4 regions of the Salinicola lusitanus genome follow, and region 1 is predicted to be linked to each of the others. Evidence: predicted binding sites of a transcription regulator. Region 1 holds the regulator's gene; each other region holds the start of a gene.

Evidence for each region. Region 1 encodes sigma-54, which starts transcription at its own class of promoters, with help from an activator protein. Its sites were predicted from a motif close to TGGCACNNNNNTTGCTNT; they were not measured.
Region 2: the regulator sigma-54 is predicted to act here: its motif matches at 1,550-1,567, upstream of urtA (urea ABC transporter substrate-binding protein).
Region 3: the regulator sigma-54 is predicted to act here: its motif matches at 1,855-1,872, upstream of rutA (pyrimidine utilization protein A).
Region 4: the regulator sigma-54 is predicted to act here: its motif matches at 1,344-1,361, upstream of glnA (glutamate--ammonia ligase).

Annotation. Positions count from the first base shown of each region.
Region 1 covers NZ_CP151919.1:4,170,505-4,173,583, forward strand. The annotation lists gene lptB (LPS export ABC transporter ATP-binding protein) at 1-333, shown strand, start outside; gene AAGT95_RS18880 (RNA polymerase factor sigma-54) at 473-1,900, shown strand; gene hpf (ribosome hibernation-promoting factor, HPF/YfiA family) at 2,020-2,328, shown strand; gene ptsN (PTS IIA-like nitrogen regulatory protein PtsN) at 2,338-2,817, shown strand; gene rapZ (RNase adapter RapZ) at 2,821-3,079, shown strand, end outside.
Region 2 covers NZ_CP151919.1:4,271,159-4,274,237, reverse strand. The annotation lists gene AAGT95_RS19325 (acyl-CoA dehydrogenase C-terminal domain-containing protein) at 1-1,431, shown strand, start outside; gene urtA (urea ABC transporter substrate-binding protein) at 1,771-3,078, shown strand.
Region 3 covers NZ_CP151919.1:3,895,521-3,898,599, reverse strand. The annotation lists gene AAGT95_RS17625 (malonic semialdehyde reductase) at 283-873, shown strand; gene rutR (HTH-type transcriptional regulator RutR) at 901-1,557, opposite strand; gene rutA (pyrimidine utilization protein A) at 1,949-3,052, shown strand; gene rutB (pyrimidine utilization protein B) at 3,049-3,079, shown strand, end outside.
Region 4 covers NZ_CP151919.1:1,928,683-1,931,761, forward strand. The annotation lists gene AAGT95_RS08900 (nucleotidyltransferase family protein) at 1-63, shown strand, start outside; gene AAGT95_RS08905 (polysaccharide deacetylase family protein) at 70-1,059, opposite strand; gene glnA (glutamate--ammonia ligase) at 1,485-2,891, shown strand.

The DNA.
Region 1 (3,079 bases):
GACAACCTGGGCATGAGCCTGTCCGGCGGCGAGCGGCGGCGGGTCGAGATCGCCCGTGCCCTGGCCACCGAGCCGGCCTTCGTGCTGCTCGACGAACCGTTCGCCGGTGTCGACCCCATCTCGGTCGGTGACATCAAGAGCATCATCCGCCAGCTGCGCGACCGCGAGATCGGCGTCCTGATCACCGATCACAACGTGCGCGAGACGCTCGACATCTGCGATAATGCCTACATCGTCGGCGACGGCCAGATCATCGCCGAGGGCCGGCCCCAGGCCATTCTCGAAAACCAGCGCGTCCGCGAGGTCTATCTCGGCCACGAGTTTCGCCTGTAGTCGCCTCTCCCCCGTCATGCCATCGGCAGCCATACCAGGCATCCGCACCGATGGCATGTTTCTTGCATGAAACGTTGCATCTCGTCACCGCAGCCAGTAACGTAAGCCTTCCACCGTTGATTGTGACGATCGTTTCTCCATGTCCATGAAGCCCTCGCTGCAACTCAGGGTCGGCACGCAGTTGACCATGACGCCTCAGCTCCAGCAGGCCATTCAACTGCTCCAGCTGTCGACGCTCGACCTCCGCCAGGAAATCCAGCAGGCGCTCGAATCCAACCCCATGCTGGAGATGGAAGAGCCCTACTCGGAGCAGGAAACTCAGGACGCCACGGAAGACGAGTGGGCCAGTGACATTCCCGACGAACTGGCCCTCGACAGCGACTGGAGCGATACCTACCAGGACGCCCATGCCAGCTCGTCGGGCAGCGCCAGCGAAGAAGCGCCGGACTTCGACCGCAACGCCGCCGTGACCACCCTCCAGGATCATCTCCTCTGGCAACTGGCCATGGGAGATTTCGACGAGCGCGAGCGCGCGCTCGGGGAGTGCCTGATCGACGCCGTCAACGACGACGGCTACCTGGTGGGCTCGCTGGACGAGCTGGCGACGAGTCTGCGCGAGCAGCGCAGGGAGAGCGTCAGCATGGCCGATCTCGAGCACATGCTCATGCGCCTGCAGCAGTTCGATCCGACCGGCGTCGGCGCTCGCAATCTGCGCGAGTGCCTGCTGCTTCAACTCGGCACGCTGGACGACGACACGCCGCTGCTACCCCAGGCCAAGCGCCTGGTGCGCCAGTTCCTCGAGGCGCTGGCCGGCAACGACCGGCGACTGCTCAAGCGTCGCCTGCGCCTCGAGGAGAACGAACTCGACAGCGTCATCGCCCTGATCCGGACGCTGGAGCCGCGCCCGGGGCAGCGCTTTGATACCAGTCACGACGATTACGTGGTTCCCGATCTGGTTGCCACCCCCTCTCGCGATGGCTGGCGTATCGAACTCAATGCCGAAACCCTGCCGCGCCTGCGCATTCAGCCCGACTACGCCGCCCTGATCAAGCGGGCAGACAAGAGCGATGACAACACCTTCCTGCGCCAGCACCTGCAGGAAGCCCGCTGGCTGATCAAGAGTCTCTCCAGTCGCAACGATACCCTGCTCAAGGTGGGCCGAGAGATCATGTCGCGCCAGATCGGGTTCCTCGAGCGCGGTGAAGAAGCGATGAAACCCCTGATCCTGGCCGATATCGCCCGCAGCGTCGACATGCATGAATCGACGATCTCCCGCGTCACGACCCAGAAGTACATTCACACGCCACGCGGCGTATTCGAGCTGAAATATTTTTTCTCGAGCCAGGTCGGCGGCCAGGGCGGCGAAGGCGATAGCTATTCGAGTACCGCCATCCGCGCTCGCATCAAGAAATTCATTGGCGACGAATCCCCTCGCAAGCCGCTGTCGGACAGCAAACTGGTCGAATTGCTGGCCCAGTCCGATATCAGTGTGGCCAGACGCACCGTGGCCAAATATCGCGAAGCCATGGGCATTCCGTCCTCCAGCGAGCGCAAGCGTCTGGCCTGATACAGGGCTCCGAAACCCGTCAAGACTCGCCATTCCGAATCAGATCGATCACGATGCCTTTGCAGTCCCCTGAAAAGGGTTACAATCAGAAGTGCCATCTGCCGCAACAGGAGTGTGTCATGCAAGTGAACGTTACCGGCCACCATGTCGAGCTGACCGACGCCCTCCGGGACTACGTCGGAGAGAAACTCGTTCGTTTGGAGCGTCACTACGACAACATCACCAATGTCCAGGTCACCCTGAGTGTCGAGAAGGAACGCCAGCAGGCAGCCTGTACCCTGCACGCAGCAGGCGGCGATCTACACGCCGAAGCCAGCGACACCGACATGTATGCCGCCATCGATTCACTGGCCGACAAACTCGACCGCCAACTGGTCAAACACAAAGAGAAGGCACAAGCCCGCGCCCAAGGCGCAGGCGCCCGCTGACGCCTGATGATGACACTGGAAAGCATTCTGCCCCCCGAGCGAACTCTGTTCGAGGTCACGGGGGGCAGCAAAAAACGTCTGCTGGAATTCTTCAGCACCTTCATCGCCCAGAATACACCCAGTCTGGATAGCCATGAGGTCTTCAGCCGCCTGATCGGTCGCGAGCGACTGGGCAGCACGGGGATCGGCAACGGCGTTGCCATCCCCCATGCCCGCAGTCCGCATTGCAAAGGGCCGATCGCGGGATTCATGCGCCTGGAAGACGCCATCGACTTCGATGCCATCGACGGCGAGCCGGTGGATCTGGTTTTCGTGCTGCTGGTGCCGGAAGAGGCGGATGATGCGCATCTGTCGCTGCTGGCGGAAGTTGCCGGCATCATGAATCAGAGCAGCGTTCGGCAGCAGTTGCGTCAGGCCGACTCGCAGCGGGCGTTGTACGACGCGCTCGTCGATGCCATCCGCCATCACCGTGACAGCGACGACGGATAAGCGATGCAACTCGTCATCATCAGCGGCCGCTCGGGCTCGGGGAAATCGATCGCACTGCAGGCGCTCGAGGATCTTGGCTACTATGCCATCGACAACCTCCCGGCCAACCTGCTGGCACCGCTGATCGACGAGCTGCGCAGCGCGCCGCCCTCCCGCCCCAACGTGGCGGTCAGCATCGACGCACGCAACCTGCCGGAATCGCTGGAGCGTTTCCCCATCCTGCTGGAGGCGGTACGCGAGCGAGGCATCGATACTCAAGTCG
Region 2 (3,079 bases), 100 kb from region 1:
TTCGCGTTATACCTGACGCTCAACAACGGTGCCGGCCTGTTGCTCGACGCCTACGCCGACGAGGCGGTCAAGACCCGCTATCTTCCGCGGCTCTACGCCGGTGAGTGGCTGGGCACCATGTGCCTGACCGAACCGCACTGCGGCACCGATCTCGGCTTGATCAAGACGCGGGCAGTGCCGAGCGATGATGGCCGTTACTCGGTGACCGGCAGCAAGATCTGGATCACCGGCGGTGAGCACGATCTGACCGACAATATCGTCCATTTGGTGCTGGCCAAGCTGCCGGATGCGCCGCCGGGCGCCAAGGGCATCTCGCTGTTCCTGGTTCCCAAGCGCCGGGTGCTGGAAGACGGTTCGCTGGGAGAGGCGAACGGCGTTGTCTGCGGTGGCCTCGAGCACAAGATGGGCATCAACGGCAGCGCGACCTGCGTGATGCATTTCGAGGGCGCCGAGGGCGTGCTGATCGGTGAACCCCACCAGGGGCTGGCGGCGATGTTCACGATGATGAATTACGAACGACTCTCGATCGGCATACAGGGTCTGGGCCTGGGCGACGTCGCCTACCAGAGCGCCATCGCCTTCGCCCGCGAGCGTCGCCAGAGCCGGGCCCCGGGTGGTGCCGCCGAGCCCGACCAGGCCGCCGATCCGATCCTGGTTCATCCCGATGTGCGACGCATGGCACTCAACGCCCGTGCCTGGAACGAGGGCGGCCGTCTGTTTGCCGCCTGTGTCGCCCGTGAACTCGATCGTGCCAAGTATCATTCCGATCGCGAAGTTCGCGAGGCGGCCGACGAACTGGTCGCGCTGCTCACCCCGGTGGCCAAGGCGTTTCTGACCGACCGGGGCTTTGCGACCACGGTCGAGGCGCAGCAGATCTATGGCGGCAGCGGTTACTGCGTCGAATGGGGCGCCGAGCAGTACGTGCGTGATGCGCGAATCGCGATGATCTACGAGGGCACCAACGGCATTCAGGCCATGGATCTGATCGGCCGCAAGCTGACGCGCAACCAGGGGGCTTATGTCGAGCGTCTTGCCGATCGGATCAGGACGGAGCTCGAGAACGATGATATCGATGCGCCTGACGTGCATCCGTTCCGGGAGGCGCTCGAGCGTGAGTTGATTCGGCTCGAGCGAGTCACCGCGGCGGTGATCGACGCCGCCAGCAAGGACGCGGCGGCGGCTGGGGCGGCCGCCAATGATTACCTGCATCTGCTCGGCTACGCGGTCTACAGCTGGTTGTGGTGGAAGGCGGCCGGCGCGGCCCAGCGCGGCCTGACCCGACAAGGGCCGTCCGGTGAGGATTTCTATCGGGCGAAGTTGATCGTGGGGCAGCATTTTCTGACTCGCCAGCTACCCCATTCCGAGGCGTTGGAGCGCCAGATAGCGGCGGGGCCGTCGGGGCTGATGGCGCTGGAACGGGACTGGTTCTGACGTCACCTTGGGGGTCGATCCTGGTTATCGGGCCAGGCCGCACCAACGCAGAGCGACACCTGCTCGCGCGCGAGTTTCATGCGCAGCAATGGTGCGAGCCGAGGCGCTTGAGGGGGGCTGGCGCGCCTTTTGCGGAAATCGCCTCTGATTCTTCGATCTTTTTTTGCACCAAATCGTTGCCGTTGACCGAAGTTCTCGCTCTTTTTTCTGGTTTTTGTATACAAGGTTGAGGTGGTGAAAGTTTAGGGCACGAAAAATGCATGGGGTTTTCCGATCGATGGCTACGCCGTCACGGGCGAGCATTCCCGATCATCAGGGGATCATGACCAGGAGAATCCGATGACAACAACATCCCTTCGCAAGTTGATTGCCGGTTCCAGCATCGCGCTGGGGCTGGCCGGTTTCGGTACCGCCGCGGTGGCCCAGGACGAGGGCCCGATCCGGGTCGGCATCCTGCATTCGCTCTCCGGCACCATGGCGATCAGCGAGTCGACGCTGAAAGACGAGATGCTGATGCTGATCGCCAAGCAGAACGAGGCCGGTGGGCTGCTGGGTCGCAAGCTCGAACCGGTGGTCATGGATCCGGCCTCGGACTGGTCGCTCTATGCCGAGCAGGCGCGCGACATGCTGACCGGCGATGATCGCGTCGACGTCATCTTCGGCAACTGGACGTCGGCGTCCCGCAAGGCGGTGCTGCCGGTGGTCGAGGAACTCAACGGGCTGCTGTTCTATCCGGTGCAGTACGAGGGCGAGGAGTCCTCCGAGAACATCTTCTACACCGGCGCGGCACCCAACCAGCAGGCGATCCCTGCTGTCGACTACCTGATGGGTCAAGGCGTCGAGCGCTGGGCGCTGCTGGGAACCGACTACGTCTATCCGCGCACCACCAACAAGATTCTGGAAGCGTATCTCAAGGCCAATGGCGTCGCCGCCGCCGACATCATGATCAACTACACGCCGTTCGGCTTCAGCGATTGGCAGTCGATCGTCTCCCAGGTCAAGGATTTCGGCAGCCAGGGCAAGAAGACCGCGGTGGTGTCGACCATCAATGGCGACGCCAACGTGCCGTTCTACAACGAACTCGCCAACCAGGGTATCTCGGCGGGAGACATCCCGGTGGTGGCGTTCTCCGTCGGCGAGCAGGAACTGACCGGTATCGACACCGCGCCGCTGGTCGGCCACATGGCGGCGTGGAACTACTTCATGAGCGTCGACAGTGATGCCAACTACGACTTCATCGATGATTGGGTCGCTTACACCGGCAACGACCAGGCGGTGACCAACGATCCGATGGAAGCGCACTTCATCGGCTTCAACATGTGGCTAGAGGCCGTCGAGCAAGCGGGGACCACCGATGTCGACGCGGTCAAGGATTCGATCATCGGCGTCACCGTGCCCAATCTGTCCGGCGGTGCGTCGACCATGATGCCCAACCACCACATCACCAAACCGGTGATGATCGGCGAGATCCAGAATGACGGCCAGTTCAGCGTGGTCTGGCGAACGCCGACGACCGTTGCCGGGGATGCCTGGTCCGACTATCTGCCGGAATCCAAGAACCTGATCAGCGACTGGCGGGCACCGCTGCGCTGCGGCAAGCTCGACGTCGAAAGCATGCAGTGCCAGGACGGTCCCGGCGCCGACTAAA
Region 3 (3,079 bases), 270 kb from region 1:
GGCCCCGCGTCGATGAGCGCGATAGTATACGGATCTCGCGGCGCCGGAGCGACCGCGGCCGTGGAGCGTACCTCACTGCGGCGGAGCCGATGGCAGCCGCCGTCATGCAAACCTGGCGACGGCCAGGGCGGGAGAGCGGACCGGCGTGACGCCCCGTGCAGTTAAAGGTTGCCATTCCGTCAGGGCATTGCTTGTATCGGTGGGGCGCGGCGCACTCGCGAGCGTCGCTCGCGCGAAGCTTCTATTGGCACCCCTTCATGCATGGCCACCGGGAGATGACAGATGATGCAGACATTGGACGATCAGGCACTGGATCAGTTGTTCAGGACAGCGCGCACGCACAGTGCGTGGCAGCCTCGCGACGTTACCGAGGAGACCCTGCGCAGGCTCTACGACATGGTCAGGATGGGGCCGACCTCGGCCAACTGCTGTCCGGCGCGGTTTGTCTTCGTACGCTCCACGGCGGGCAAGGACAAGCTGTTGCCGTGCGTTTCCGCCGGCAACGCCGACAAGACGGCGACGGCGCCCTGCACGGTCATCGTCGCCTACGACAAGCGCTTCTACGATCAGCTGCCGACGCTCTTCCCCCACACCGACGCCCGTAGCTGGTTCACCGGTAGCGAGGCGTTTGCCGAGCAGACGGCGCTGCGCAACAGTTCGCTGCAGGCCGGGTATCTGATCCTGGCGGCGCGGGCGATGGGGCTGGATACCGGGCCGATGTCGGGCTTCGATTCCGAGGCGGTGGACCAGGCGTTCTTCGCCGGCACCGACTGGACCGCCAACATGCTGGTCAACCTGGGCTACGGAGATGAGGCGGGTCTCAAGCCACGCTTGCCACGGCTGGCATTCGAGGAGGCGTGCCAACTGGCTTGAAGCCGACCGCCGGACGGGGGCCGCAAGTCAGCCGTCGGCATTCGTCCGGGGGAGTAGACCGCCCAGCACGATGCGCGTGATGTTCTCCACCGTCGCGTCGAAGAAGGCCGGATCGGCGAGCGTTCTGCCGGAAATTGCCTCGATCTGGACGGCGAAGTCGGCATAGTGCTGGGTGGTTCCCCACAGCAGGTATATCAGGTGGTGTGGATCGACCGGCAGCAGGCTTCCCCGGGCGATCCAGCCCTCGATCACTCTCGATTTTTCCTCCACCAGCAGGCGCAGCTTGCTCTGCAGATCTTCCCGCAGCAGCGGCGCGCCCTGGATCATCTCCAGACAGAACAGCCGGGATGCCTGGGCGTGATCCCGCGACAGTTCGACCTTGATTCGGATGTAGTCGCCGATGGCGGTCTCGGGAGACTGCTCGGCATCGATGGCGCGTATCGGCTCCAGCCAGGTGTCCAGGATCTGTTGAAGGACGGCGACGTAGAGCTTCTCCTTGGATGGAAAATAGTAGAGCAGGTTGGTCTTGGAGACGCCGGCCTGATCGGCAATGGCGTCCAGGCTCGCGCCGCGCAGGCCGAACTGCGAGAACAGCGCCAGGGCCGCATCCCGAATCCGTTGCTTGCGGGCTTCGCTGGCGGCGGCGCGATGGCCGGTCGGGGCTGCGGGGGTGATGGACGTCATGATCAACCTTCGTGAATCCCGCGACCGGCCATCGGGATTTCGCTGGCATGTCGCGGCTGCGTATGTGAGAGCGGTCGTAAGGGACCGGGATTTTATCACGCCCCAGGTCGCTAGCGTCATCTACCCGATGTTCCCGGTTCACGCGCGAAATGGCCTCTTCACGTGCACTGAAACGGCGCGGGCGCCACGCGTCCCGCATCATGGTCGCGCATTCCGAGATCCTTTCCAGACCAATTGGTCCGGTGGCTTGTCGTCTGTGGCCGGCAAGCTCTTGAAAGCGGATGGATAAGCTCGGGTTGGCACGTCGGTTGTAAAGGATTGGTCAGGCGTCGGCAGCATCGCAGTGCCGCGATGGCCGACAACTCGCTCCGATACGACGACGAGGTGGCTCATGCAACTAGGCGTCTTCATTCCCATCGGCAACAACGGCTGGCTGATTTCCGAAACCGCGCCGCAGTACCTGCCGACCTTCGAGCTCAACAAGGCGGTGACGCAGAAGGCCGAGGGTTACGGCTTCGAGTTTGCGCTGTCGATGATCAAGCTGCGCGGTTTCGGCGGCAAGACCGAGTTCTGGGAGCATGCCCTGGAATCCTTCACCCTCATGGCGGGGCTCGCTGCGGTCACCTCGAAGATCGATCTCTACGCCACCGCGGCGACGCTGGTGATGCCTCCGGCCATCACCGCGCGGATGGCGGCGACCATCGACTCGATCGCGCCGGGGCGTTTCGGCATCAACCTGGTGACCGGCTGGCAGAAGCCGGAATACAGTCAGATGGGGCTATGGCCGGGCGATGACTATTTCGCCAAGCGCTACACCTATCTCGATGAGTACGCCACGGTACTGCGGGAGCTGCTGGAAACGGGGCACAGCGATCTCGACGGCGAGTTCTTCCAGATGGAGGACTGCCGGCTGAGCCCGCGTCCGGAGCAGGGGGTGAAGATGGTCTGCGCCGGGCAGTCGAGTGCCGGGATGGCGTTCACCGCCAAGCACGCCGACTACAGCTTCTGCTTCGGCAAGGGGCTGAATACCCCGACCGCGTTCGCGCCAACGGCCGAGCGTCTCGCGGCTGCCGGCAAAGAGACGGGTCGTCAGGTCGCCTGCTATGTGCTGTTCATGGTGATCGCCGACGAGACCGACGCCGCTGCCATGGCGCGCTGGGAGCACTACAAGGCGGGTGCCGATCGGGAGGCGCTGGACTGGATGGCCGACCAGGGCAGCCAGGACAAGAGCTCCGGCAAGGATACCAACGTGCGCCAGATGACCGATCCGACCTCGGCGGTCAATTTCAATATGGGCACGCTGGTCGGTTCCTACGAGAACGTGGCGCGCATGCTCGACGAGATCGACACGGTGGAGGGGGTCGGCGGCGTGATGTTGACGTTCGACGACTTCCTCCAGGGGCTCGATACATTTGGTGAGCGGGTGCAGCCGCTGATGAAGACGCGGGTGGGCGTGGCCGGTGCGTCGGCGCCGGTACCGGAGGCGCTGGCATGAGCGAACTCGAGTCTACTGTCGCTTCCC
Region 4 (3,079 bases), 2.2 Mb from region 1:
CGCCGCGTCGTTGCCAAGGGGTGGCAGCGCCGCTGGCCGGAACTCGAGATCCGGGGGCTTTGAGAGGCGCTACGAGGGCAGGTTGCCCAGCAGCCAGTCGAACAGTCTCCCCTGGCTGTTGGCGACCGGCTGCGTAATGACGAAGCGCGGCAATAGCACCGTGTCGATCGGTGGTTCGAGCCAGCCCGTGCGGTGCGTCAGCACACGTTCGATGCCGGCGCTGGTCGCCAGCCGCGCCAGCTTTTCGTCTGTCTCTGTCGAGGCGCTGGTGGCGATGCGAAGCGGATGGCGGCACAGCACCGCCAGCTGGTGCTGGCTCTCGCGGAGCTGCACGAGGGCGGAAGCGTCTCCGCTCGTGGCGTGCGTGGGGAGCAGGCTGCCGAAGCGGAACAGGCCGCCCTGCTCCAGACGGCGGATGCTGAAGGCGTCCAGGGTTTCGTCGGCGAACGCCGGATCGCTATCCAGCGCCGAGGCGACGGCATGCAAGGTGATGGCGTCCTGCGAGTGATCGAGTTCGGCGACATAGTTCCTGATCGCCTGGCTGTAGCGCTCGTCGCGCTGCGCTCCGGCGGCGGGCGGCGCCGGCAGGCCGGCCTCGGCGAGCAGGCGCTTCGCGTGGTCGGCCGTCTCCTGGCTCCAGAGGGCTTCGCCGATGGCTTCGTGCCATGAGCTCCAGGCCCTTCTGGTGACCGGGCCGGGAAGAAAGACATTGGCCGGCAACGTCAGGCGCTCCAGGGTCGGCGACACCTGTTTCAGCGTATCGCGCCAGCCACCGTCGAAGGTGAGGGCAATGCGCGGCAACTGGTCGTGATGCAACTGCAACACGCTCTCCAGGCTGACGATCTGCGCGCTCTCGCTGAGGCTCTCCAGCAGATGACGAAAGCTATCCGGCCCCAGGCACCAGTCGGCCCTGTGAGGCAAGCGTGCCTCGGCTTCATCGTCCAGCACGCGATTCAGCGCGAGAATGGCGCTCCGCCCCCACAACGGCTCACTCAGGCTGAGACGCCAGTGACCGCGTAGACGCTGTACCACATCCTGTGTGCGATCCAGCCTAGACATGGGCCATTCCATTACTCGAGTCGTCGATCGCCATCAACACATGGCTTCTCTCTACAGTATCCGTTGCCTATCGATTTTCGGCAAAGGTTGCGAAGCGGATTCGCGAGCTTTCTTTTTTGGTGCAACGAGGCGTTTGTGTGCTCCAAGTTGGTGCGTCTAAGAGGTTTGAGCTACTCCCTTGGGAAGGAAGAGGCGGAAACGACGTCTGGAGGCGTCAGGCAGATTTTCGATAAAGCAATTTCAATCAAATACTTATTATCGGGCGTCCGGTCCTTGCCTCATTTTGGCACATTCTCTGCATAGTTATGTAAAAACGGTGTGCGCGTGGGCAAGAGCGTCGACTTCGTGCTACAAAACACGCATGCCACAAAACGGTGTTGGATATTCGCCAACGAATCGAGCCATGGCTCACAGTGGAGGACAACATGTCTGAGAAAACCCTCGCCCTTATCGAAGAACACGACGTCAAGTGGGTGGATCTGCGCTTTACCGATACCAAGGGCAAGGAGCAGCACGTCACCATTCCTGCCAGCGCCATCGATGCGGAATTCTTCGAAGACGGCCAGATGTTCGATGGCTCTTCCATCGAAGGCTGGAAGGGCATCAACGAGTCCGACATGATTCTGCGCCCGGAAGACGGCACCGCCTTTCTCGATCCGTTCACCGAAGACTCCACGCTGATCCTGCGCTGCGACATCATCGAGCCGGCGACCATGCAGGGTTACGAGCGTGATCCGCGCTCCATCGCCAAGCGCGCCGAAGCCTATCTGAACAGCACCGGTCTGGGCGACACCGCGTTCTTCGGTCCGGAACCCGAGTTCTTCATCTTCGACGAAGTGCATTGGAAGACCGATATCGAAGGCTCCATGTACAAGATCTCCTCCGAAGAGGGCGCCTGGTCCACCGACCGTCAGGTCGAAGGTGGCAATCTGGCACACCGTCCGCGCGTCAAGGGTGGGTACTTCCCGGTGCCGCCGGTCGACAGCTTCCACGACATTCGCAGCGCGATGTGCAACACGCTGCAGGCGATCGGCCAGAGCGTCGAAGTGCATCACCACGAAGTGGCCAACGCCGGTCAGAACGAAATCGGCGTCAAGTTCAACACGCTGGTGAAGAAAGCCGACGAAGTTCAGGAGATGAAATACGTCATCCATAACGTCGCGCATGCCTACGGCAAGACGGCAACCTTCATGCCCAAGCCGCTGGTTGGCGACAACGGTTCCGGGATGCACGTTCACCAGTCTTTCTGGAAGGACGGCACCAACCAGTTCGCGGGTGACGAGTACGCCGGCCTGTCCGAGATGGCGCTGTATTACATCGGCGGTATCATCAAGCACGCACGTGCCTTGAACGCCTTCACCAACGCTTCGACCAACTCCTACAAGCGTCTGGTGCCGGGCTTCGAAGCGCCGGTCATGCTGGCCTACAGCGCGCGTAACCGCTCTGCGTCGATTCGAATTCCGTACACTGCCAGCCCGAAAGGCAAGCGCGTCGAGACCCGTTTCCCCGACCCGACCGCCAACCCGTACCTGGCGTTCTCTGCGATGCTGATGGCCGGTATCGACGGCATCAAGAACAAGATTCATCCTGGCGATGCCATGGACAAGAACTTGTACGACCTGCCGCCGGAAGAAGGCAAGAAGGTCCCGACCGTGGCGACCAGCCTCGATCAGGCCCTGGAAGCGCTCGACACCGATCGCGCCTTCCTGACCGAAGGTGGCGTGTTCACCGACGACATGATCGATGCCTATATTGCGCTGAAGAGCGAGGACGTCGAGCGCCTGCGTCTGGCGACGCATCCGGTCGAATTCGATCTCTACTACAGCGTCTGAAGCTCGAGCCCAGGCCCGATGCCTTGCAGAAAGAGAGCCCCACTTCGGTGGGGCTTTTTCGTGGGGCCGTCTCCCGGAATGGTGGCCATGAAGCGGACCTTGGAAAGCGGGGCGAGTGGCAGGAGATACCGGCCAGGTGAAGGATCGAAGCCGCCGGCCGATAACAGGGTGATCGACAAGGGAGCGCC